4 regions of the Shewanella sp. GXUN23E genome follow, and region 3 is predicted to be linked to each of the others. Evidence: predicted binding sites of a transcription regulator. Region 3 holds the regulator's gene; each other region holds the start of a gene.
The links. The regulator sigma-54, encoded in region 3, starts transcription at its own class of promoters, with help from an activator protein. The targets are predictions, from matches to a motif close to GTTGGCACGNNNNTNGNNT.
Positions count from the first base shown of each region.

Region 1: a site for sigma-54 is predicted at 2,171-2,189, ahead of ACRRUX_RS17980 (DUF3192 domain-containing protein). Genes of this name have one in related genera too.
Region 2: a site for sigma-54 is predicted at 2,897-2,915, ahead of flgA (flagellar basal body P-ring formation chaperone FlgA). Genes of this name have one in related genera too.
Region 4: a site for sigma-54 is predicted at 2,524-2,542, ahead of fliD (flagellar filament capping protein FliD). Genes of this name have one in related genera too.

Region 1 is NZ_JBOZWP010000025.1:78,809-84,619, reverse strand. Features, by position in the region: gene ACRRUX_RS17995 (Mpo1-like protein) at 384-665, opposite strand; gene ACRRUX_RS17990 (GNAT family N-acetyltransferase) at 655-1,296, opposite strand; gene ACRRUX_RS17985 (DUF2789 domain-containing protein) at 1,428-1,667, shown strand; gene ACRRUX_RS17980 (DUF3192 domain-containing protein) at 1,763-2,131, opposite strand; gene ACRRUX_RS17975 (hypothetical protein) at 2,259-2,576, shown strand; gene ACRRUX_RS17970 (Zn-ribbon-containing protein) at 2,576-3,349, shown strand; gene ACRRUX_RS17965 (hypothetical protein) at 3,721-4,437, shown strand; gene ACRRUX_RS17960 (EAL domain-containing protein) at 4,581-5,811, shown strand, end outside.
Region 2 is NZ_JBOZWP010000008.1:45,751-51,561, forward strand. Features, by position in the region: gene flgD (flagellar hook assembly protein FlgD) at 1-78, opposite strand, end outside; gene flgC (flagellar basal body rod protein FlgC) at 102-518, opposite strand; gene flgB (flagellar basal body rod protein FlgB) at 522-920, opposite strand; gene ACRRUX_RS09310 (CheR family methyltransferase) at 1,032-1,865, opposite strand; gene ACRRUX_RS09315 (chemotaxis protein CheV) at 1,923-2,849, opposite strand; gene flgA (flagellar basal body P-ring formation chaperone FlgA) at 3,039-3,746, shown strand; gene flgM (flagellar biosynthesis anti-sigma factor FlgM) at 3,828-4,142, shown strand; gene ACRRUX_RS09330 (flagella synthesis protein FlgN) at 4,144-4,566, shown strand; gene ACRRUX_RS09335 (LPP20 family lipoprotein) at 5,237-5,683, opposite strand; gene ACRRUX_RS09340 (FlgO family outer membrane protein) at 5,680-5,811, opposite strand, start outside.
Region 3 is NZ_JBOZWP010000017.1:54,793-60,603, reverse strand. Features, by position in the region: gene mgtE (magnesium transporter) at 1-340, opposite strand, end outside; gene ACRRUX_RS14575 (HPr family phosphocarrier protein) at 481-753, opposite strand; gene rapZ (RNase adapter RapZ) at 743-1,594, opposite strand; gene ptsN (PTS IIA-like nitrogen regulatory protein PtsN) at 1,591-2,034, opposite strand; gene hpf (ribosome hibernation promoting factor) at 2,037-2,324, opposite strand; gene ACRRUX_RS14555 (RNA polymerase factor sigma-54) at 2,355-3,830, opposite strand; gene lptB (LPS export ABC transporter ATP-binding protein) at 3,966-4,697, opposite strand; gene lptA (lipopolysaccharide transport periplasmic protein LptA) at 4,694-5,254, opposite strand; gene lptC (LPS export ABC transporter periplasmic protein LptC) at 5,241-5,801, opposite strand; gene kdsC (3-deoxy-manno-octulosonate-8-phosphatase KdsC) at 5,798-5,811, opposite strand, start outside.
Region 4 is NZ_JBOZWP010000003.1:214,272-220,082, forward strand. Features, by position in the region: gene flgL (flagellar hook-associated protein FlgL) at 1-210, shown strand, start outside; gene ACRRUX_RS04745 (hypothetical protein) at 301-1,320, shown strand; gene ACRRUX_RS04750 (flagellin) at 1,424-2,224, shown strand; gene fliD (flagellar filament capping protein FliD) at 2,600-3,961, shown strand; gene fliS (flagellar export chaperone FliS) at 3,976-4,356, shown strand; gene ACRRUX_RS04765 (hypothetical protein) at 4,365-4,856, shown strand; gene ACRRUX_RS04770 (flagellar hook-length control protein FliK) at 4,846-5,811, shown strand, end outside.

The DNA of each region.
Region 1 (5,811 bases), on a different contig from region 3:
TCCCTTCATCCCAGGGGATTGCACTGTCCTGTGCCATACCATCCATGAAGTAAGCCGTGTTATTGCTGATTGGGTCTGCGCATATCGTCCTGTGATCTGCGTCCAACTTCCTGTCAGTCCGTGACCATGACATCCTGTCTCTTGGCTACCACTTAAGTGTATATCGGAAGCTGAAAAGCGGATGAACACAAATTCATCAATTAACTGTAAAGCTCAGGCAATACAATTTTATCGCATTGATAAACAAGAAAAAATTTACATGCGCTGGTATTTTTCTTAGCAAGAAATAGACTTTGTCCTACACCTTTGTGAGATATATCTTACACGGCTCACGGTGTTTCACCTTGCGCGCCACGAAACTTTTTTGTGAACGCCATCAACATTTACCAAAACATAACCCAATCACCCATCAAAGAATACCAGGGGTACTGAAATGTTGCTGGCCTGTTTTTTTCAAAAAAGAAGTGACCAATCCAGGCAAATCCGTAGCCGATTAGCGGTATCGTCCACCACCAGCCCCAGCTCCCTGAGATGGTTATCCAAGCCAGTTGGAGAAGCACAAACACACTCCCGATAAAGTGTAATGCCCGGCATACTGGATGGCGGTGTTGTTCCAGATAGAAAGGGTAAAACTCCCAGAAACTGGAAAACGCTCTACTGTTCATCCGGTTGCCTTTTATAGAACATCAGATCACCTTCTACATTGCCAATAGTCAGATGAGTTAAAGGAATAAATCGATGCCGATTAAATAAATGAGCATGAGACTGCTGAGATACAAACACCCCTACACCATCCAACTCAGGCTGCTCATCACACCAACTGGTTACCGCCCGCAAAAGCCGGGCGCCGAGTCCTTTCCCCTGTTCAAAAGGAGCAACACAAACAAACTGGATCACTGCACAGTTTTTGCCCGGAAGATGTTCCAGGATACTGGATTCCTTACTCATCAATGCCTGGGTTGATTTCCAACCGGTATTCAGCATCATTTTCAGCCGCCAATGCCAGAAGCGTCCCTCACCGATCCCGGCCTGTTGCGAAAATACACATACCACGCCAACCAACCTGTCCTCTTCAAACAGCCCCACCAAAGTCTGTTCCTGCTGCCACAGCTCGTTGAGTTCCTCGCGAATTGCTGCCCGCAATTTCTGTTCGTACAGATGTAAATCTCCACGATAAAGCACATCGCGAAAAAAAGGGTCATCATGATAGGCGTTATAGATTATTGATGCGGCAATACGTAGATCTTCCGCAGTCAAATAGACGGCCCGATAATTTTCACAAGCTGGCGTTTCCATTCATGATTTCCTTGATCAAGATCACATAAAATTAACCTAACAGGGATTCCGTCGGCTGTTAAGAGTGATTGCTTTTTTTTGTCATAGGAGGATGCTTGGAGCATTCGCTATTATTGAATGCCGGATATGCTATGGATACAACACCCACAGATCTAAGCCATTTATTCGCTCAGCTTGGGCTTGCTGCTGATGAGCCAAGTATTGAGACATTTATTGCAGGTACCCGTTTACCTGCTGATGTCTGCCTGAGTGATGCTCCATTCTGGAATTCGGCTCAAAGGGAATTTATCAAAGAGGCTATGATGCAGGACAGCAATTGGAGTGAATTACTGGATCAGCTGGATGCCAGAGTACGCCAAACCGGACCTTAACCATACTTGTAACAGGTTGATATAACTAATTATCTATTATCTCAGTGTAAAGGCTTGCCGTAGTCAGTGCCACGACAAGCTGAGCCCGTCACTAATTATATGGCTGAATAAGCCCGCTCTCCCCAGCCAATCAGTGCGCCCTGTCTGAAGACCAGCGCAGTACACTCATCTTTACTGGTACGTCCATCACTGTCGACCCTTTGCGTACGATAAAACAGCACTTCAACCAGCCCCTCATCGCGACTGAAGGCTTCTACAAAGTCGGCGACACCCATTTTTGATTTTACTGCGTCAATACTCATGCCGGGCTGCAAATTGGCAATAAGCTCACGATTGCGCTGTTCGTCATGCTGCCAGTTGCTGTTGCTCTGGCTATAGCCCTCCTCCCCCACGTTGATAACACATCCACTCAAACCGACAGTGACTACCCCGGCAAGCAACAATGGAATAAACTTGGCTTTCATCAAAACGTCCTCTTGTGCTGTTTTTAGATTTTGACCATGAAGCACAAAATGGGCCAATACTTAACTATATGTTTTTAAATAATTTTATTAACGGTTTTATGCCGCTGTTTGGGATATATCATCACTTATGAGTCAAATCGACCAAGTACTGGCTGCAGCACGCAGTCTGCGATTGGCAGGCAAAACCCCAAGCCTGGCGTTACTCAAAGCCAAACTCAAATCGGTCCCCATGCCCATACTGGTGCAGGGACTTCAGAGATTTAAAGCACTGTCTGAAGAAGAGCTCGAAGCGATCGAAGTGGTCCCCGTGACATCATCGCCAGCCAATGAACAACCACAAGCAAATTTGGATGAACTGATGACATTGCGCCAACAACTGCAGACGCTGCAGACGGCCTACAACGAATTGGTACAAAGAGTCACCAAACTGGAGCAACAAGACTGATGTTCGTGACCGAATTACGCTTTGAATGTTTTGCCGATACCACTATTACTGCGGCAGAAAAAGCCATCAACAATTTGCTGGAAGCCTATCGCGCCAACGGTCAGGTGCTGGGAAGGGAGTTTGCTGTCGCCTTCAATGATGGTGAGTTTCGTGTCCGATTGCTGATCCCGGAGAAAGAGAGCCTACACTACAGCTTCAACAGTCCCTGGGTTAAGGTTGCGCTGCAGGAACTGACTGAAGCCAAAATACTGGCCCCAAGAGAGAAACTGATCGGTCAGGACATCAACTCAGAAGTGAGCGCCACTGAGTTTGCCGACTGGCAGATTCTCTACACCAGTTACGTTCATATGTGCTCCCCGCTGCGCAGCGGAGACAATCTGCTGCCTATTCCCCTGTACCGAATTCCCGCGACCTTCAATGGAGATCACAAACGGATTATTCGCTGGCAATCGGAATGGCAGGCCTGTGATGAGTTACAGATGGCAGCCGCCACCAAAGCAGAGTTCGCCGCATTGGAAGAGATCAGTTCTCCCGGCAGCGATCTGTTCCGCCGAGGCTGGGACTTGCGTGGCCGTATAGAATTTCTGACCAAAATCCCAACCTACTACTATCTGTATCGGGTTGGCGGCGAAGATAAAGCCACAGAGTATAATCGCCCCTGTCCCCGCTGTGGGAGTCACGACTGGAAGCTGGAAGAGCCGCTGCTGGATATGTTCCATTTCCGCTGCGAACCTTGCCGGATTGTGTCCAATCTGTCATGGGATCATCAATAGCAGGCTTTATATTGCAGACCTTCGCCTGCTGAAGATGATAGCCACAGTGGAAGGTGTGGCGAACCGTTCCCGTAGCCGTTCGCCATACCGACAGCACACTTATACAACTCCAGAATGTTAACTCAACAATAATTTGACGAACGTCAATTTATTGACTTTGTGATAATGAAATATAAAATTCTTGGCGATGATTTTGAATTTTAACGTCAGGATTATTTTTAATTTGCTTTTGATTTTTGATACTTCAAATCATATTAAAATCATCTCTCAAAAAGTATAAATAGTTATTGAACCAAACGGTTAAGTAACGTACATTCTCGTTCCTTTTATTCAATCAGCTTTCGGCGTTGATCCCAAATACGTGGAACAATATGAACTGCTTATTTCATGATTATTGCAAAAATACAACAGGTTACCCAAAGCCCTCTTGTCATGCTGTGTGTCATGATGGAGTAAAAGCCTACTGCCCCTATCATTTTCAACTCGCCAACATCATTTCCCGAGAAGGAAAACTCTGTGGCTATGAATTAACATCCAGCTGGCTGACACAAAAGTTAACCGGTAAGCAGGCCAGTGAGCAGTCGTTATATTTTACACTTGCCTATAACGCTATGCTTAAGCGACTGCTCCGAAGGTTGACACAATCCAGCTTCCCGGGCGAATCACAACTTAAGATATTTCTTAAGTTACCGCGACACATATTGATGGATACCGCCACGGTTAAGCAATTGCTTAATTTGAACTCCGTCATGACGGCCCAATCACATACTCTGGTAATGGTAATCAATTGCCTTGACCTGGCTCTCGCGCCTTATACCAAGCAGGCCGAGTTCTTATTAAAAGACCATGGTGCTCAGTTTGCGCTGACATGTAATTTAGATACTCAACTCAAACATATTCAACCAGCGGAAATATTATTATTTTCAGCTGATGAGCTGCAACATAAATTATCAGACAATATTAACTATATTACTGATTATCTTTTCTCATTAAATGAAAAAGGATTCGTGCTGACATTATGTGACACTGTGACGCCTGAAAATTATACCCAAGGTTTAATTTTGCCATTCAGGTATTTTAAATCCTGATGACTATGACGCACTACTCCAGCCGTTTCAGCGCTATGTTTTGGCGATTTGCCTTTGCTGCGGGCATACTTATTTTTTGTGGCATCACAGCTCACCTGATAAGTCACTGTATTGTCCGCGAGCGGCTGCAGGAATCAGCTCTGATGGCAGAGAAAATCCTGAAACGGGAGACGCAGTTGGCCGAAACTCAACTGCAGAATGTCAAGGCACTGCTCAGCGAAACCGGAGTGAGCAACTGCTCGCAGGATACAGTCAATCTGCTTAGTAAACAGATGCTTACTAGTCATAATCAGTCCATGGTGTGGGTAAAGTTCAATAACGACAAATATGTTTGCTCAGCCGTGGGAGAGTCTCTCCCGCCTAAACCCAATTACTATTACCTTGCAGGGAAATTGGGCTCCGCCATCAATCTTTACCAGATGGTAGACAGACTGAATCTCAGGGCAGAATTACCTTTGTATGCCGGGCTGAAAACCAAACATTGTGAACTCTATACACCTCTGGGCGGTATGCTGGAATTGAAATCACTGTTTATGCCCTCGTCACATACCCAATTAATTGTGTATCTGAAGAATGGTACCGAGTTAATTAACCTGAACGGCAAACATGCTCCCGGCGACAGTCTCGAGGTACAACTTCCACAAACCGGCATAAGATTGCAGTTGATTAAAGATCAGACTGTTTCCCATAGGTTGACGCTGCTGCTATTTTTTGGGCTGCTGAGCGTTGCGTTACTGACAATCAAATTGTTTATCCTCACCAGCCCCTGGATTCTTAAAAAAATCTGGCATCTGCGATTTGTGCATGCCTATCGTCTGCAGCAGTTTTATCTGGTTTATCAGCCTATCTACGATCTGAAGCAACAGCGTCCTGTTGGTGTAGAAGTGTTGCTCAGATGGCGACAGCGAGACGGCACTCCCAGAAATACCGCTGATTTCATCGGGGCGCTGGAGCAGGATCCTTTGATGCCCCGAATCACCCGCTGGGTCGTTACCAGCGCATTTGATGAACTGCAGCCTTTTGTTGAGTCGGGCCAGCTGAGCTGGTTCAGTGTCAACATCACCGCCAGAGATGTTGAACAGGGGAAATTACTCAGTGTGCTCGAGTCTCTCTGCCGACGGGGCTATCCAATGCAGTATCTCAGTCTGGAGCTGACTGAACGGCTGCCGGTGACTCAATGGCACCTGCTGCAACAGTTTACTCGCCGCTGCCGGGATATGGGGTGTAAGTTCAAACTGGATGATGCCGGCACCGGTTACGGCGGCAGCCTGTATCTTCAGGAGTTGGAATTTGACTACCTGAAAATAGACAGGGAATTTGTCAGACGTTTGGGCACCGCCGAAAGTAAACTGGCGCTCATCCAATCCTATCAGG
Region 2 (5,811 bases), on a different contig from region 3:
ATTGCTCTGCACCTGGGATGGGCTGCTCTGATTACTCAGGGGCGATGTATTGCCGCTGAGAGGATTGATGAGGCTCAAGACTTACCTCCTGCTCTGCCCTGTTATTTGCCCATGTTCAATGTTTGCTGCAGCATCGACTTGGCGGCTTCAGCGACCTGAACATTCATCTGATAAGAGCGGGAAGCGGAAATCATATCGGCCATCTGCTCCATCACATTGACATTGGGTTTATAGATAAAACCGTCTTTGTCAGCCATGGGATGCTGGGGAGCAAACTCCTTTTGCAGTGGTGAATCACTCTCCACAATCCCTTTTACCTGGACACCGACGGCCTCCTGCTGCTGATAACTGGCCTTGGCAAGTTCGGCTTCAAATACCGGATAACGTGCCCGATAAGTCCCATCCACACTGCTGGAAACCGCATCCGCATTGGCAATATTACTGGCGGTGGTGTTGAGACGAACCGACTGCGCCGACATGCCGCTGCCTGATACATCAAAGATATTGAACAGACTCATGGATTACCCCCCTTTCAATGCCTTTTTCAGACCGGCAAATTTACGATCCAGAAATCCCAGAGACATCTGATACTCAATCGCATTTTCCATAAATGCCGTTTTCTCCTGCTGGATATCTACGGTATTGCCATCACCGGTATCCGGCTGATTGGGAATGCGGTATTTCACATGCTGTTCAGTCAGTGCCTTCAAGTCGAAATGCTTTTCGTGGCTTTGAGCCATGGCGAGACCGCCCTGACGGGTTTTGGCATCCTGCAGTGCAGCGGAAAAATCCACATCCCTGGCTTTGTAATGAGGTGTGTCGGCGTTGGCGATATTGCTGGAGATCACCTCTGCACGCTGAGAACGAATTCCCAGAGTGTATTGATGAATACCCAGAGCTTTATCAAACGAGAGTGCCATAAATTTGCCTCCTCAGACCTTTGAGTCTTTAAAAGCAATTCACGTGCCAAATGAAAAGGGACTGCGATTGGCAGTCCCTCTGAGTTTATCCAAACAGGCAGTAAAGCCTGCTTAGCCGCGCTTTCGGTAATAGATCCCCGGATTACAGCGCACCATATCAAACTGGTCTGTCATACCGGCAGCCGATTCAGATGCCCCGAGAAACAGAATGCCGCCGGGATTTAAAGCGGCAGCAAATTGCCGCAATATGTTGGCCTTTGCCTCAGGAGAAAAGTAGATAAGCACATTACGACAAAAAATGATGTCGAACTTGCCCAAAGAGGCATAACTTTCCAGCAGGTTATGAGGCCGGAAATTCACCATATTACGCACCTGCTCTTTCAGACGCATACTGGTATCACGGCAGGGTTCAAAAAACTGACGTTTGCGTTCTTCCGACAATCCCCGCGCCAGTGCCAAAGAATCATATTCGGCGTTACGACAACGATCCAGCATAGAAGGCGATAAATCCGTAGCCAGAATCTGCACCCCATTAGGCACAGTTCCCGGACGCTTCTGCTGACTCTCCAGTACTGTCATGGCAATGGAATATGGCTCCTGACCGGACGAACAGGCGGCTGACCAGATTTTCACCGCACGTCCGAGGCTGGCAAACTCGCCCAGCAATTCATTGGCCAGCAATTCAAAAGGATACCTGTCTCGAAACCAAAGCGTTTCGTTGGTGGTCATGGCATCAATGACTTCAGATCGCAGTTGCCGCTCTGCTGGCTTCATGGACTTTTGCACCAGCTCAGAGAGGGTGGGCAAACTGTATTTACTCATCAAAGGTGCCAGACGACTGCGCACCAGATATTGCTTGTTGTCCCCCAACACTATGCCACTGTGTTGTTCCAGAAATTGCCTGAACTGCACATACTCAGTATCGGCAAGCGTCTTATTCGGCACTGTTTATTCCTATTTCACAACGCCCATCTCCGGGCGAAAAGACTGTCCCCAAAGGCGTTACACATCAATGCACAGATGCTTATTCACTTTGGTAGCCAACTCGTCCGGATTGAATTTGGCAATAAAATCATCGGCGCCGACCTTTTCCACCATAGCCTGGTTAAAAACCCCACTCAGAGAAGTGTGCAGCACCACTTTAATATCTTTCAGTTTTGGATTGGCCCGGATCTCGGATGTCAGCGTGTAGCCATCCATCTCCGGCATTTCGATATCAGAAATAATCAGCGGGATCTCATCGGCGAGGTTTTCCTGATCCTCAGCAAAGCGCAGCAACATGTTCAGCGCTTCCCGGCCATCTTTGGCAGTATCAATCTGCAGCCCCAGTGACTCCAGAGAGCGAATGATTTGCTTTCTGGCCACCGACGAATCGTCAATCACCATAATATGATACGACTTATCCTTATCTATGGTCAGCTGTTCCTGCGCCGCTTCACTGAGATCCGTCTTAACCGGTGAAATTTCATCCAGGATTTTCTCCACATCGAGGATTTCCACCAATTCCCCTTCAATCTCCGTCACCGCCGTCAGATAAGAGGTTTTCCCAGTGCCATTGGGTGGCGGCATAATATCTTCCCAGTTGGTATTGATAATGCGCTCAACCGATTTAACCAGGAATCCCTGCACACTGCGGTTGTACTCGGAAATAATGATGAAACAGTCGCTGACATCAAGAATAGGTTTTCCGCCGGTAGCCGCACTCAGATCGATGACCGACAGCGTCTGACCACGGATCTGCGCAATGCCCCGGATATAGGAGCTGAGTTTGGGTAACTTGGTCAAAGGCGGGCACTGTAATACCTCCTTCACCTTAAATACGTTAATCCCGAAACGCTGCCGTCCGTTTAATTTGAACAGCAACAACTCCAGTCGGTTTTGTCCTACCAGCTGGGTTCGTTGGTTCACCGACTCAAGAATACTTGCCATAAAAGTGCCTTGGGTGCTCTGAATTTAAAAGAAGCCTAACTTGGAGTATAGGCACATTCCTTGCTTTGTTCCCGATAAGTGGGATTTGACATCGGAATATTGACGATCCTTTGACAGTTCCCATGTCGGGCCTTGCTTCAATGTGGAAAGTATAGGTGTAATCTGACCTGACTAGCTAGTCTGTAACTCATGAATATCAAAGCAATTAACATCGCGCTCTCGTTTTTGCTCGGAATCTGCTTCAGCGTCAGGGCTGAACTCACCGTGCCCTCGGAAGAAGAGATCCAACAGTTGGCTAAGGCGACCGTCGCCGAGCAAATTGATAATGTCGCCGGAGCAAAAGTCGTGATTGAGCCACAAATGCTGGGGGCCAGAATGACGCCTCCCCGTTGTGAATATCCACTTCAGGCCAGTATGGCATCGGATCGTGAAATCAACCGAAATAACACCGTCAAAATATCCTGCACCACGCCGGATCTGGATTATCCCTGGCAAATGTTCGTCGCCGTGCGGGTCGAAATATTACGTCCGGTTGTCGTCGCCGATGCTCACATCGGCCCGGGACAGCTGTTGGACGAAGGCAATCTGCGACTTGAATGGCTGGACGAAACTCAGCTCAGAGGCACACAGTTTGAAGATGTACAGGATCTATTGGGAACCCGGGCCAAACGGCGGATAGCCAAAGACTCGGCGATCTTTGCAGCCAATGTGTGTTACGTGTGCCGCGGCGATCAGGTTGAAATTCTCGCCCGCACCCCGGGGTTTATGGTAAAAACCCACGGTGAAGCCCTCCAGGATGGTGTGGTCGGTGACCAAATAAGAATCAAAAACACTCGTTCCAACAAACACTTGGATGCTATCATTACAGCCGTTGGCGCAGTGGAAGTGAAAATGTAATATTTCACTAAAGTTAATTACCTGTTTGCCGATACAAAGTTACAGACTCTAGAGACACTGAAGCAGGAGCCAAACAAGGCTATGGATATCAACAAATTGAACGGTGTGAACAACACCCGAACCCGCAACGCGGTTGGTGATGCCAACCAGGCGTCCAAGTCGGTCGATACTCAACCTGCAGCGTCAACCGATAAGCCTGACTCAGTCAGCATTACTCCCCAGGCTCAACAGCTTCAGGGAGCATACAGCAGGATGGCCGCCATGCCTGAAGTGGATGTACAGAAAATCGCCGAGATAAAGCAGGCCATTGCAGAAGGACGCTATAAAGTCGATCCGGAAAAACTGGCAGCCAATATCGCGCAGTTTGAGCAGGAATTGCAGGATCTGAACAGCTGATATGACAACTGATATCACCACACTGCTGGATTCTCAGCGTCAGGCACTGGCAAAGCTCCACGAAATCATCAGCGATGAAAAGCAAGCACTCAGCGAACAACAGGCTGAGTCTTTGCTTGCGCTTGCTCAGCAGAAACACTCCCTGCTGCAACAGCTGCAACAATTCGATGCCCAGCTCTCAAAACATCCAGACCGAGCTCGCCTGACCATGGACTTGGCTGATGCCGTGGCCGATATCAAAGATGCGCTGGCCCGTTGCCAATCGGCCAATGAAGCCAATGCCAAACTGATAGAGATGAATCTGGCCAGTATTAATCGCCTGACCTGCGCCCTTCAGGCCAGCCGCAATGCCAGCAGCCTCACCTATGATGGCAAAGGTAAAACCTCCACCATTTCAACGCTGGGCAATAATCTTAAAGTCTGACCCGAACGGGCTATTTCAGTTAGCCCAGTGACATCCCCCCTAGCGATAGACTAGCTGGCTTGAGGTTTGAGTATTCATTCTGTGTTGCATCACTACCGCTCTCACACAGCTATCGGATCTCTCCATCAAGACCTTTTCGAGCTGCGCCGCAGTGCCCGCCATGCCTTAACTCTCAGGTCGCCATTCGCGGATTACCTGCAGACACGAATGGCTGACAATAGCCGGCGCCGATAAACAGCAGACACGCGCCGATAAATCGTGCGCCCGTTTACGTTCATCAGCTGTCACGTCCTGATTCATATCCAGAACCGCAACTGAATCCCGCACGCAGGTGCACCAACCTCTTGGTATCGCCTACATTTTCAAACAAGAAACGCTATCCGAGCCCATGATGGGTCACTGAAACAGTGAACAACAGGAAGGTGCAAAAGGAAGTAAAAAAGCCATGTAACATGTTGATGCGGATATTGATGCCTATTGCCAGGATCCGATAGTTGCAGCGAGTCGCTTGCAGGCATCTTAAATACAGGAGCCCTGCAATTTTCTGTACGGGACAGAGATAGCCAAGGCATCTGATATCTCGGTACCTCTTTGCATCTCTTCACGCATTTGAGCATTAACAAAAACTCAAAGGGCTCCGCATGGGAGCCCCAAGACCAGTACCAGAACATCAGAAGTAGGTGACCGACTTCACCCGCTGCGAGCGGTTTTCCTGCTGATACAGATCCCACACCAAACCAAAATCCAGTTCCAGTTCAGTCACATAATGGTCACCGGCCGGATAACTTTTTACCACGCGGGCACCACGGATCAGACCGCTGACACTGGCTTTAACATCATCACTTTTTAACAACCAATCTCCCACCTGACTGCTGGCGGACAACTGCTGACCATAGACCTGTTCGGCCAATTCACGATAGGCCTCGATTTTGGAAGCCTGCATCGCCATCAACACTCTGTGACTCTGCTGATCTGACGGTTGGGTCGCCAGGGGTGCATAGCCAATTGCGGTCAACTTGGGAAAAGTTTTGGGGGCTTCGGTTTCCCACTGTACATACTTGTCATTACTGCTGCATGCGCCCAGCAGTAACACCATTGCCAATACCAAGATTCTCATTGTCTGTCTCCCAACATCTGTACCTGCCCATATCCGGGCTGTTCATAGCGATACAGCAATCCTTTATCCGACACGACTTTCTGTGATGCCGTCAGATAGGCGCCAAGTTCCTGATAGCTGGCATAAGC
Region 3 (5,811 bases):
ACATGGCATCGGGCAGGCTGCGCAGAATGTAAGCCAGATCATCGGTATCCATGCCAGCGGTGGCTTTGGCCAGTCGCTCTGGGGTCATGGAGCGGATCAGGTGGTCCTTCATGTCCTCGGGCAGTTCCTCGAGGATTTCACCGGTTTGCTCCTGATCGATAAGTTGCCAGAGGATCTGACGGGTTTGCGGCGGGGATGACTCCAGCATCAGCGCGATATCCGAGGCTGCCATGTCATGCAGCATATTGCGTACATGCACAAACATGCCACTGCCCAGCGCTTTGTTCAGCTGGGTAAGACGTTGTTCGGTCAGATCGTTATCCAGAACTTCGATCGGCATGAATTCCCCCCTGCTACCGATTTTTCTTGATAGAGATTAGTCAGGTAAAACTGATGTCTGCCGCAGGCAGGGTGCCGCAATGGCACAGTGCAGACAGGCGCATATGATAGCCCAGCTATCGGAATTATACAGATTTTTTGCTACTGGCCTTCGTCAAAACGGGCATTGATCAGGGCGCAGATGGCATCCATGGCAGCTTGCGCGTCTTGCCCTTCGGCGGTCAGTGAGATGGTTTTACCCTGACCGGATGCCAGCATCAGCAGACCCAGTACACTGGCGGCACTGGCGGTCTTCTCACCGTTGGATAAGGTCACTTCAGCGTCAAACTGGCCCGCCAGTACCGCCAGCTTGGTGGCGGCTCTGGCGTGCAGACCCAGTTGATTGCAGATGGTTACCTGGCGCTCAAGTTTCATGTTTGCTCAGCTCACGATGCCGAACTTTGACCGTATGCTGGCCCTGGGCGATACGCTTGGCCAGCTGCTCGGCGATAAATACCGATCTGTGCTGACCGCCGGTACAGCCGATGGCGATGGTCAGATAACTGCGGTTATTGCGTTCAAGATGAGGCAGCCAGGTTTCCAGCAGATTTTCAATCTGCCAGATGAATTTATTGACCAGCGTCTGGCGGTTCAAGAAGTCCTGTACCGGTTGATCCAGTCCGGTCAGCGGTCGCAGCTCCGGCTCCCAGTGGGGATTGGGTAAAAAGCGCACGTCGAACATGAAGTCTGCTTCGGCAGGCATGCCATGTTTGAAGCCAAAGGATTCAAAGGTAATAACCAGCTCTTTTTCAACGTGTCCCATCAGAATTTGCCGGACCTGATCGCTCAGTTCGTAAACATTCAGATGTGAGGTGTCAATGAAATGGTCCATCATCTTGGACAGCGGGGCCAGCAGCTGGCCTTCCAGTTTGATGGCTTCCTGCAGAGAGCTTTGGTTGCGTGATAAAGGGTGCAGGCGTCGGGTTTCGCTGTAGCGTTTCAGCAGGATATCATCACCTGAATACAGGAAAAAACTGGTGATCTCAGTATTGCTCAGTGACTTGAGTTGTTGCTCCAGCACCTTATCCTGATTTTTCAGATTGCGCACATCCACACTGATGGCGACCTGTTCAGTGGTGCTTTTGAGTTGCTCCATCAAGCTGCCAATCAGCGACAGCGGCAAATTATCCACACAGTAGTAGCCCAGATCTTCCAGCGCTCTTAAGGCAACAGATTTTCCTGAGCCACTGCGGCCCGATACGATAACCAATTTCATGCGGTAATAACCCGGAACAGTTCTGCGTCATCCTGCGCTTTGCGCAGTTGCTTAACCACTTGTTTGTCGCTGAGCTTTTCAGCCATTGCAGCGAGTGTTGCCAGATGAGTCTGACATTGCTCGGCTGGAACCAGCAGGGCAAAAAGAATATCGACCGGTTGATTGTCGATGGCATCGAAGGGAACGGGTTCGGTGCATTTCACCAGGACGGCGATGGGATGATCAATAGTCGTCAGTTTGCCGTGAGGAATAGCAATACCGTTTCCGATTCCTGTGCTGCCAACTTTCTCCCGGGCAAGCAGACTTTCGAATACTTCCTGGGAGGAAAGGGTGGGGTACTGAGCCGCGATAAGATCGCTTACCAGCTCAAGTACTTTTTTCTTACTGCCCGGAGTGGCACAGGAGGCACACTCCGGCTGCAGGATGGTACGAAGTTCCATCGTTAGTGTTTTGTCAGTTTCTCTTTGTGTTTAATCACCTGACGATCAAGTTTGTCGATCAGGGCGTCTATTGCGGCATACATATCTTCATGTTCTGAAGTTGCGAAAATTTCGCCGCCGTTTATATGCAGTTTTGCTTCTGCAATTTGCTGAAGTTTCTCAACATTCAATACAACGTGCACATTATTGATCTGTTCAAAATGGCGTTCAAGCTTGGTGAATTTGCTTTCCACATATTCCCGCAGAGAGTCTGTAATCTCGATATGGTGTCCAGTCAGGTTGATTTGCATAGATAGCTACCTCCTTTATTCCGGGTAGGGTTATAAACTCTTACGCTGGTTGGAAGGCGGAATCAGCATCGCTTCTCGGTATTTGGCGATAGTCCGTCTGGCAACATTTATTCCCTGTTCTGCCAGAAGTTCTGCCATCTTGCTGTCGCTTAATGGTTTCTTCTGGTTTTCGGCTGCCACTAGCTTTTTGATAAAAGCACGAATGGCAGTGGACGAGCATTCTCCACCATCTTCAGTTCCAACATGGCTGGAGAAGAAATACTTTAATTCGAAAATCCCTCTTGGGGTATGCATATATTTTTGCGTGGTCACCCTGGAAATGGTGGACTCATGCATTTCAACCGCTTCGGCAATATCGTTGAGTACCATAGGTTTCATGGCCTCTTCGCCGAACTCAAAAAATCCCTGTTGAAACTGCACGATACAATTGGCCACTTTCAGCAGTGTATCGTTACGGCTCTCCAGACTTTTAATAAACCACTTGGCTTCCTGCAAATGGCCGCGAATGAACTGGCTGTCAGCCTGGCTGCGCGTGCTGCGGGCCATGGCTGCATAATGCTGGTTGACATTCAGTTTGGGCATGCAATCGGGGTTGAGCTCCACTACCCAGCGGCCATGCTTCTTGGATACGGATACATCTGGGATTACATACTCATCGTTATCCCGGCTGATGAGCAGACCTGGCCGTGGATTCAGGGTCTGGATGAGGTTAATGGCCTCACGCAGATCATCTTCCTTAAGGCGGGTCTTGCGCATCAGAGTGCGGAAATCGCGGTTGGCAATCAGCTCCAGATGCTCACGGATAAGTAAGCGGGCATGCTCAATGTGGGGAGTCTCTGCCGCAAACTGATTGAGCTGGATCAGCAGACACTCGCTCAAATCCCTGGCAGCCACGCCCACAGGATCGAAGTGCTGGATACGCTTGAGTACCGCTTCAACTTCATCGAGTTCAGTGTCCTCATCTCCCAAGGCTTCGAGGATCTCCTGCGTGCTTTGAGTCAGGTACCCTCGGTCATCGATCGCCTCAATAATGGCGGTGGCGATGGCGTAATCGTTCTCGGAAAAGGGCGTCAGGTTTTTCTGCCATTCCAGATGTTCATACAGACCTTCACTGGTTTCCCCCTGAAATGGCATATCATCATCACGCACTGCGGGGCCGGCAGCGACTGGAGCGGCAGTGAAGACTTCATCCCAGGTGGTGTCCATGGGCAGCTCGTCCGGCATGGCTTCCTGGGTGATGGCGTCTGATGTTTCGACACTTGAGCTGTGCTGCATCGGCTCTGAATCGTCAGGCTCATCAAATTCCGCTGAGTTGTCACCCTCGTTGTCATTCAGCTCTGAGTCATATTGTTCTTCATCCATCTCCAGCAAAGGATTGGATTCCAGCGCCTGTTGGATTTCCTGCTGGAGTTCCAGAGAAGACAATTGCAACAGGCGGATGGCCTGCTGCAGTTGAGGCGTCATGGTTAACTGCTGACCCAGTTTAAGCTGGAGAGACGCTTTCATCTTTACCGCAAATCCCTGTATAGAGTGGTTTTAATAGAAATTCTCGAGAACCGGTATGTCCATCGGTCTGAGGAAAGTGCGTATCCTTGCTGTCCCGGCATGGCTGCTGCACTGGCGCCGGGACACATGAATTAACTATAGCCTGAATTGTTCACCCAAGTACACAGCGCGCACCTGCTGGTTATCAAGGATTTCCGCCGGTGTGCCTTCGGCAATCAGATTGCCGTGGCTGACGATATAAGCGTGTTCGCAAACATCCAGGGTTTCCCGCACGTTATGGTCGGTGATCAGTACCCCCAGACCACGGCTCTTGAGCTGTTCGATGATCTTCTTGATGTCGATAACCGAGATCGGATCAACCCCGGCGAATGGTTCATCCAGCAGAATGAACTTGGGATTGGCTGCCAGCGCCCTGGCAATTTCCACCCGCCGGCGTTCACCGCCTGACAGGGCCATCCCCATGGAATCGCGGATATGGGTGATGTTGAACTCTTCCAGCAGATGTTCCAGTTGTTCTTCCCGTTGCTCATTGGTCAGTGCCTTGCGGGTTTGCAGGACTGCCATGATATTGTCGCGGACGGACAACTTACGGAAGATACTGGCTTCCTGAGGCAGGTAGCCGATACCCTTGCGGGCGCGCATATGCATGGGATCCAGCGTCAGGTCTTCATCATTGATGTAGATAGCACCCTTGTCGCTTTTGACCAAGCCAACCACCATATAAAATGTGGTGGTCTTGCCGGCACCGTTGGGGCCGAGCAGACCGACGATCTGACCGGTTTTCACTTCCAGGCTGACGTCCTTGACGACCTGACGATTCTTGTAGCTTTTGGCAAGATGCTCTGCTTTCAGCGTCAGTTCACTCATGAATCCGGCTGCCCCTGCTTTTTGTCTTTGCTGGAAGGTTTGTTGTCGTCCAGAGGCTTGATGTCATTCTGGAAGTTTTCAGGCTTGATGACAGTGTGCACCCGATCGTCAGGATTCTGATTACCCTGTGCGGTCATCTGTTGCAATTCAATGTCGTAGACGATTTTGGGCGCACTGACTTTGCTGCCATCCTGCTCGATTTCAGCATCGCCCATCAGGGTCAGTACCCGCTTGCTGATGTTGTAGCGGATCTCATTGGCACTGGCAGTGGCAGGACGATGATTGTCCAGCATCTGGGTGTAGGTAGCCGGTTTGCCGGTGGCGATAAGAATGGTTTCTCCATCCCCCTGGCTGGCGCTGAGCTCATCGGCCTGAATTTTGATACTGCCCTGGGTGACTGTCACCGGGCCTGAGTACACCACCCGTTTGTTCTTGATATCGGCAAACTGGCTGGGTGCCTTGATGTGCACTTCCTTGGTGAGATCGTCCGTAGCCGCCAGTGCGCCCCAACTCAGGGTGCACAGGAGTGCCGCAAAAAATGTCTTAGTTTGGTTCATAGATTCCTGTTACCTGATTCAGCAGCTTAACTGTCTGCGCATTCAGATCGGCATAAAGCCCTGTACCTTCTACTTTAAAATTGCTGCCATCTACCTGGATTACGCGATCAGAGCGCATGATCATGGTATCCAGATCCAGCTGCAGGTAGCTGGTTTTCAGCTGTTGCAAGGGTTCATTGGGCGTAATGGCGTCGATGATAACATTATTCTCAAGCGTGACTATGTTGTCGTCTTTGTCGAGCGTGCCCTCAGCGGCAGATATCCGCCAGTGCGCCTGACCATTATCCGGGTAAAGCAGATAGACAGGCTGGGAAAAACGGGTCAGATTGCTGGCTTCGAAATGTTCCATATGTACAGCTGTCACCCGGCTTTCAACTTCGCCCAGGTCATTGAAACTGACGCTGGAGAGATCGTCGGCGACGAAATCAGGCTGAACCACATTGGAAGCGGCATTGGACTGCTGCTCATTCTTTTTCATCTGCACCTGCCAGTAAAGCCCCAGTGCAATTGAGAAGAACAGCACAATCGCCAGCGTAATCCGATTCATATACTCATCC
Region 4 (5,811 bases), on a different contig from region 3:
ACCGATATCGGTGGCAAGCAGAACAGCCTGCAGCTGGCCAAGGGTGCCCATGAGGAGATGGCATTGTTTAACGAAGAGGTGATTGGCGAAACCGAGGCGCTGGATTACCCCAGCGCCGTGTCTGAGTTTCAGATGCGATTAACGGCGCTGCAGGTCTCCCAGCAAAGCTTTGTCAAAATCAGCAAGCTGAGCCTGTTCAATCACCTTTGAGCTTATACCAAGTTGGTATAACCCCGACTTCTCTTGCGGCATCAGTGCCCGATCAGCTGATGCCGCCTTTTTATTTTAGGATCAGCACACATGATCAACGGCGTATCCGATGCCCTCAGACTGGCGGGACAATTGGCTCCGGTCAGCCAGACCGTCAAATCCAGCCTCAGCGGCACAGATAAGCCATCAGCCAATGCCCAGGCCAGTGTCGGGCAGTTTCGTGCTACCGCCTTCGAGCGCTGGGCGCAAATGACCCAGGCCCAGCACAGGGTCAGCTCTGCCCAGCTCGCCATTCAGGCACAAAACAGCCTGCTCGGGTCGCTCAAACAGATGCTGAGCCTCATCCCGCAGGCGATGAAACAGCCACAGGCGCAGGCCAGACTGGAGCAACTGCGCAGCCAGCTGTGCAGCAACAGACCCTGCTATCTCGGCCTGCCGCTGCTGGATCATCAGTTCAGCCTGCGACTCAATCCTGCAAGACCGCAGCGCCGGCGGTTTCGGCTGCGCTCAGTCAGCCTGACTACGCCCAAAGCCAGAGATGAGCAGCTGATGTGGCAACTGCCCACCGCGGATGGGCCTGTGGTGCTCAGCCTGCAGCTGCCGGCCAACGCTCAGGCGCAGGAGCTGGCCGCATTGCTGAATATGGCGCTGGCGCCCCATGGCATCGGCATTGAGGGCAGTGAAGATGGCCGGGAAACCCTGCTGGAGTGTGACGAGGCACTCTGGCCACTGCTCAAAGACGGGCTGCAGCTCAAAGGTCAGGGCTACCGCTTGCCCGCAGGCGAAAGCCGGCAGATCAAAGTGCAGGAGATACTGCACTGGCAGGACCCCAGAGAGTGGGATCTGAGCAGCGCTGCCGGACTCAAACAAACCGAAATCAAATTGCAGAAGGTGTATCGCAAACTGAGTGAGCAGATCCGCCAGACCCAGGCTCAGTTGCAGCATCTGGGCACAGTGCTGCACACCCAACCGGCCGCGCCTGAAGCTGAACTGCTGCAAACCGTCAGCACCCAGTTCGCCCAAAGCCCCTTTGCCGGTCAGCTCAAAGCCCTGCTGGCACAGGCCAATCTCGGCCGCCAGCAGGCCAAAGAGCTTTTAAATAACCAATAAATACAGTTAGTTATAAATTATTTTAAGGGATAAATTCAGTTTGGTTTTTGCCTGTCGCTCTTTTCTCTGTGAGACATAGATAATTTCGCAACGGAGACTTACCATGCTGTCTGTACATACTAACTACTCTTCCCTGGTCGCCCAGAATTCTGTCAACAAGAACAACAGCCTGCTGTCAAACGCCATGGAGCGTCTGTCTACTGGTCTGCGTATCAACGGTGCCGCTGACGATGCAGCCGGTCTGCAGATCGCCAACCGCCTGAACGCCAACGTAGTGGGTATGACCACTGCCAGCCGTAACGTTAACGACGCCACTTCCATGCTGCAGACTGCCGATGGCGCGCTGGACGAGCTGACCAACATCGCCAACCGTCAGAAAGAACTGGCGACTCAGGCTGCCAACGGCGTGAACTCCTCTGCTGATATGACTGCTCTGAACGATGAATTCCAGGCGCTGACCACTGAAGCTGCCCGTATCATGAACAACACCGAATACGCAGGTAACAACCTGTTCGACAAGCTGAACGCCGGTGTGAGCTTCCAGATCGGTGCAGGCAGCGCAGAAAAGCTGACCGTAACCGTGGCTGACCCGGCAGCGGTAACCGGTGACCTGACTTCTCAGGCCAACGCCACCACAGCTATCGACACCATCGACACTTACATCGACGCCGTTGGTGCGGCCCGCTCTAACCTGGGTGCCAACATCAACCGTCTGGAGCACACGGCGTCCAACCTGGCCAACGTGACTGAAAACACCACTGCTGCTGCCGGTCGTATTATGGATGCCGATTTCGCCAAGGAATCTGCTGCCATGACCAAGAACCAACTGCTGGTGCAGGCCGGTACCAACGTACTGTCCAAGGCCAACCAGAACACAGGTCTGGTTATGGGTCTGCTGGGCTAATTGGAGCCCGGGTCGGTTCACCCCATCGAAGCGACCCACTTTCTCCTTATACCTCCCGTTATCGTGTGCAACGCCCTCTTTCGAGGGCGTTTTTTATTTCACGCTTGCGCCATAAATGTCTCATCCCGGCTTTAAACCCAGCCCTCCATGGCCGCCTTAAACAAACAGAAGGAAGCGGTTAAACACAGGAAATTTCGGTTCCGCCCCTTCCTCTGCCAAGGGGAAATTCCGCATTTCCCTTACGCCACCAACAAAGCATTAATTGCTTTAAAAAACTGAACCTTACAACTCAACAACCAGCTGGCATATGGCTTGCTATGGCAGAGCACAGACTCCACCCATGGCCTGCGTCCAAACCAGCGCAGGAGGACAAGCATGATTTCCGGAATGAGCGGAGCCCAATTCGCCGAGCAGCTGATCGCCGCCGAGCGCATGGGCAAGGACCAACTCTACAAAGCACAGAAGACCAAGTATCAGGATCAGCTCGATGCCTACAAGCTGCTGGACCGATCCATGGACAAGATCATCAGCAAGCTGGAGAAGCTGGAAAACGGTGCCTTCGAGGCCAAGAAAGCCGAAGTAACCGGTGAGAATGCGGCCATCACAGTCAGCAAGGATGCGCCGGCCGGTGACTATGAGATGCAGGTTCATCAGCTGGCTCAGGCCCACCAGCTGAGCAAGAGTTTCAGCTCGGAAACCGAGTTGCTGCCCTCCTCCGGGGTGCTGAGCATCAATGTCGCCGGCAAGCAGCTGGATCTGGATATGTCTGTGCTCAACGCCGATGGCAGCAAAACGGTCACCAGCCTGCGGGACATGATCAACCAGCATCCGGATAACCCGGGCGTGCAGGCGAGCCTGGTGCGCACAGGAGGTCAGGTTGAACTGATGCTGACCTCCAAAGAAACCGGTGCCGCCAGCAATATGAGCGTGCAAATGAACGGCGCCGACTGGGGCATGACCGAACGCCGTGCGGCGCAGGATGCGCAAATCACCTTAAACGGCATCGACATCAGCAGCGCCAGCAACCAGCTGACCAATGTCATCGATGGCGTGGACATCGAACTCAAGCAGGCCCACAGCGCAGGCCAGTCCAGCATGATCAGCATCAAGGCGGACTATGAGGCCAGCGAACAGGCGGTGGAAGACTTTGTCGATGCCGTCAACGACCTGCTCAATCAGATCAACAGCCTGACCCGCTCTATGGGCGCCGAAGTGCTGGATGAGGACGATAAAGACAAGGACAAAGACGACAAGGATGAGGACAAGGATGACGATCGTCCTACCTCGGTGGATGAAGATCAGATTGGCATTCTCAAGGGTGACAGCACCATTCGTACCCTGCAGGGCAAGCTGCGCAACATAGTGTTTGCCGAGGCCCCCAACGGCATGCGCCTTGGCGATATCGGCATTGAACTGACCCGCAGCGGCAAGCTGGAAATCGACTCGGACAAGCTCACCAGCGCACTGAAAAGCAATCCGGCCGGACTGACCGAGATGTTCACCGCTAAAGGTGGTCTGGTCGATCAGCTGGAAACCACCATCACCCCCTTCACCAAGTTTGACGGTTATCTGGATAACAAGAAGGACACCCTGGACGGCCAGCTGGATCGGGTGGAAGACAATATGGATCGTCATAACCGTCTGATGGAACAGAGATATCAAATTTATCTGGGGCAGTTCACTGCGATGGAATCCGCCATCAATGAAATGAACTCCGCCAGCATGCTGTTTTACTGAGGACATCGCCCATGATGCTAAATGAACAAGATCCTTTCAGCGGTTACCGCCAGGCCAGTCTCGAGGCCAGAGCGGCATCGGCCAATCCCCATGAAATGGTGCGCATGCTGCTGGAAGGCCTGCAGGAAGAACTGGCCCGCGCCGCCGGCCATATGCAGCGCAAGGCCTATGAAGACAAAGGCAAGAGCATCAACAAGTGCCTGAACATAGTGCACGGGCTGGACGCCATGCTGGACATGGATAATGGTGGCGAAGTCGCCGCCAACCTCAATCGTCTGTACGACTACTGCAGCCGCCAGCTGGTCAGCGCCAGTGTCGACAACGATCCGGCCGGACTCAAGCCGGTGGTGGACGTCATCAACCTGATCCAGGAAGGCTGGGCAAACCTGAACTGAGGCACGGCATGACTTCCCCATCAAACAAACACGCGCCCAAGGGTGCAGAAGTGCGTTACTGGCAGCAATTCCAGCAGGCGCTGGTGCGTCACGCCGACAAAGGCGATCTGGATGCGCTGCGGGCGGTGAATCGCAAGCTGGTCAATGCGCTGATCCAGCGCGGCGCACCGCAAAGCCATGCCGAGCTGGTGGCCCGACAGGAGCTGGCGCAGTGCCATCAGGCAATTATCCAGCGGCTTAAACAGGATAAGGATGAGCTCGCCCGCAGCATGCAGGCGTTTCGCGCCAATCAGGACGGGCTGGCCGCCTATGAGCTGACAGCCCTCAGCTCAGTACCAATCCTGAGCTCGAAAGCAGCCCTGAGCCTGGAAACAGCCCTGAGCGCAGGCGCAAGCCAGAAAGTTGCCCTGAGCACTGGCACGAGCACAGCCGCAGAGCCTGCTCAGCAACCGGCATCTGCCCCTCATCAGCAAGGATACCCTTCCCCCTATGGCGATTGATTTATTGTTGAGTCCGCAGGCATCAGCCAGACAGGCGCTCTCAGTCAAACCGGCGCTGGATAGTGCCGGTGGCCGGGAGGACAGTTTCAGCCTGCCAGACACTCAGGCCTCAACTCAGACCTCAGAAACTCGCAAGAGTCAGGTGCAAAGCGCTGACGGCCAGCCCTCCCGCCCGGCAGAGACCGAAGAGGCCAACGACACTGCTGATGCGCATCAAAGTGCACACAGCGTGGCAACTGACGACTCTGGTACGCCAACTGGCGCGCTGGCAGATGGACGGTCAGGTTTGCAGGCAGATATTGACCCGCAATCTGCGACTCAGGGAGCACTGACGCCGGAGCGATTGCTGCCACCCTTTGGTCGGACTATGCCGCAGGGCGCCATTGCAGACACAGCAGCCTCATTGAGTTTCGCACAGATGAGCGGGGCACCGTCAGGTACAGCAGTAACCAGCGCCGCCGGCGCTGTGACCACGACCAACGGCATGGCAATGCTGAGTGGCAAACTGCCAACAGCCGCAGGATCAGTCACTGCGGCACATTCCGGCTCGCAGGCAAGCGCACTGGCGGCATCCGGAGTGATGAGTGCTCAGCCATCGGCCACAAGCCAGTCCGCTACAGGGCAATCGATTGGCTCAGGACTGTTTCCGGGCTCAGGGCTGTCGATAAGCTCAGGGCTGCCTTTTGGCTCAGAACAATTCAGCAGCTCAGGGCTGTCGACCAGCCCGGCAACCTCCAGTCTGCCCTCGGGCGACGGTCTGCCCGGCATGTCTCAGCTGGGCGGCACACTGATGCGCTCAGCGGCCGATACGGCGCCAGCCAATGCGCTGTCGCAGGCTATGGCCAGCGCATCGTCAGTGGATGGCACGGCGACAGACGCCACAGCCCGTCCGCCAATCAGCCAGTGGGGCCCCTTGCCGCTGACCGCCGCAGCCGCGGCGCCCCAGCACGCCAGA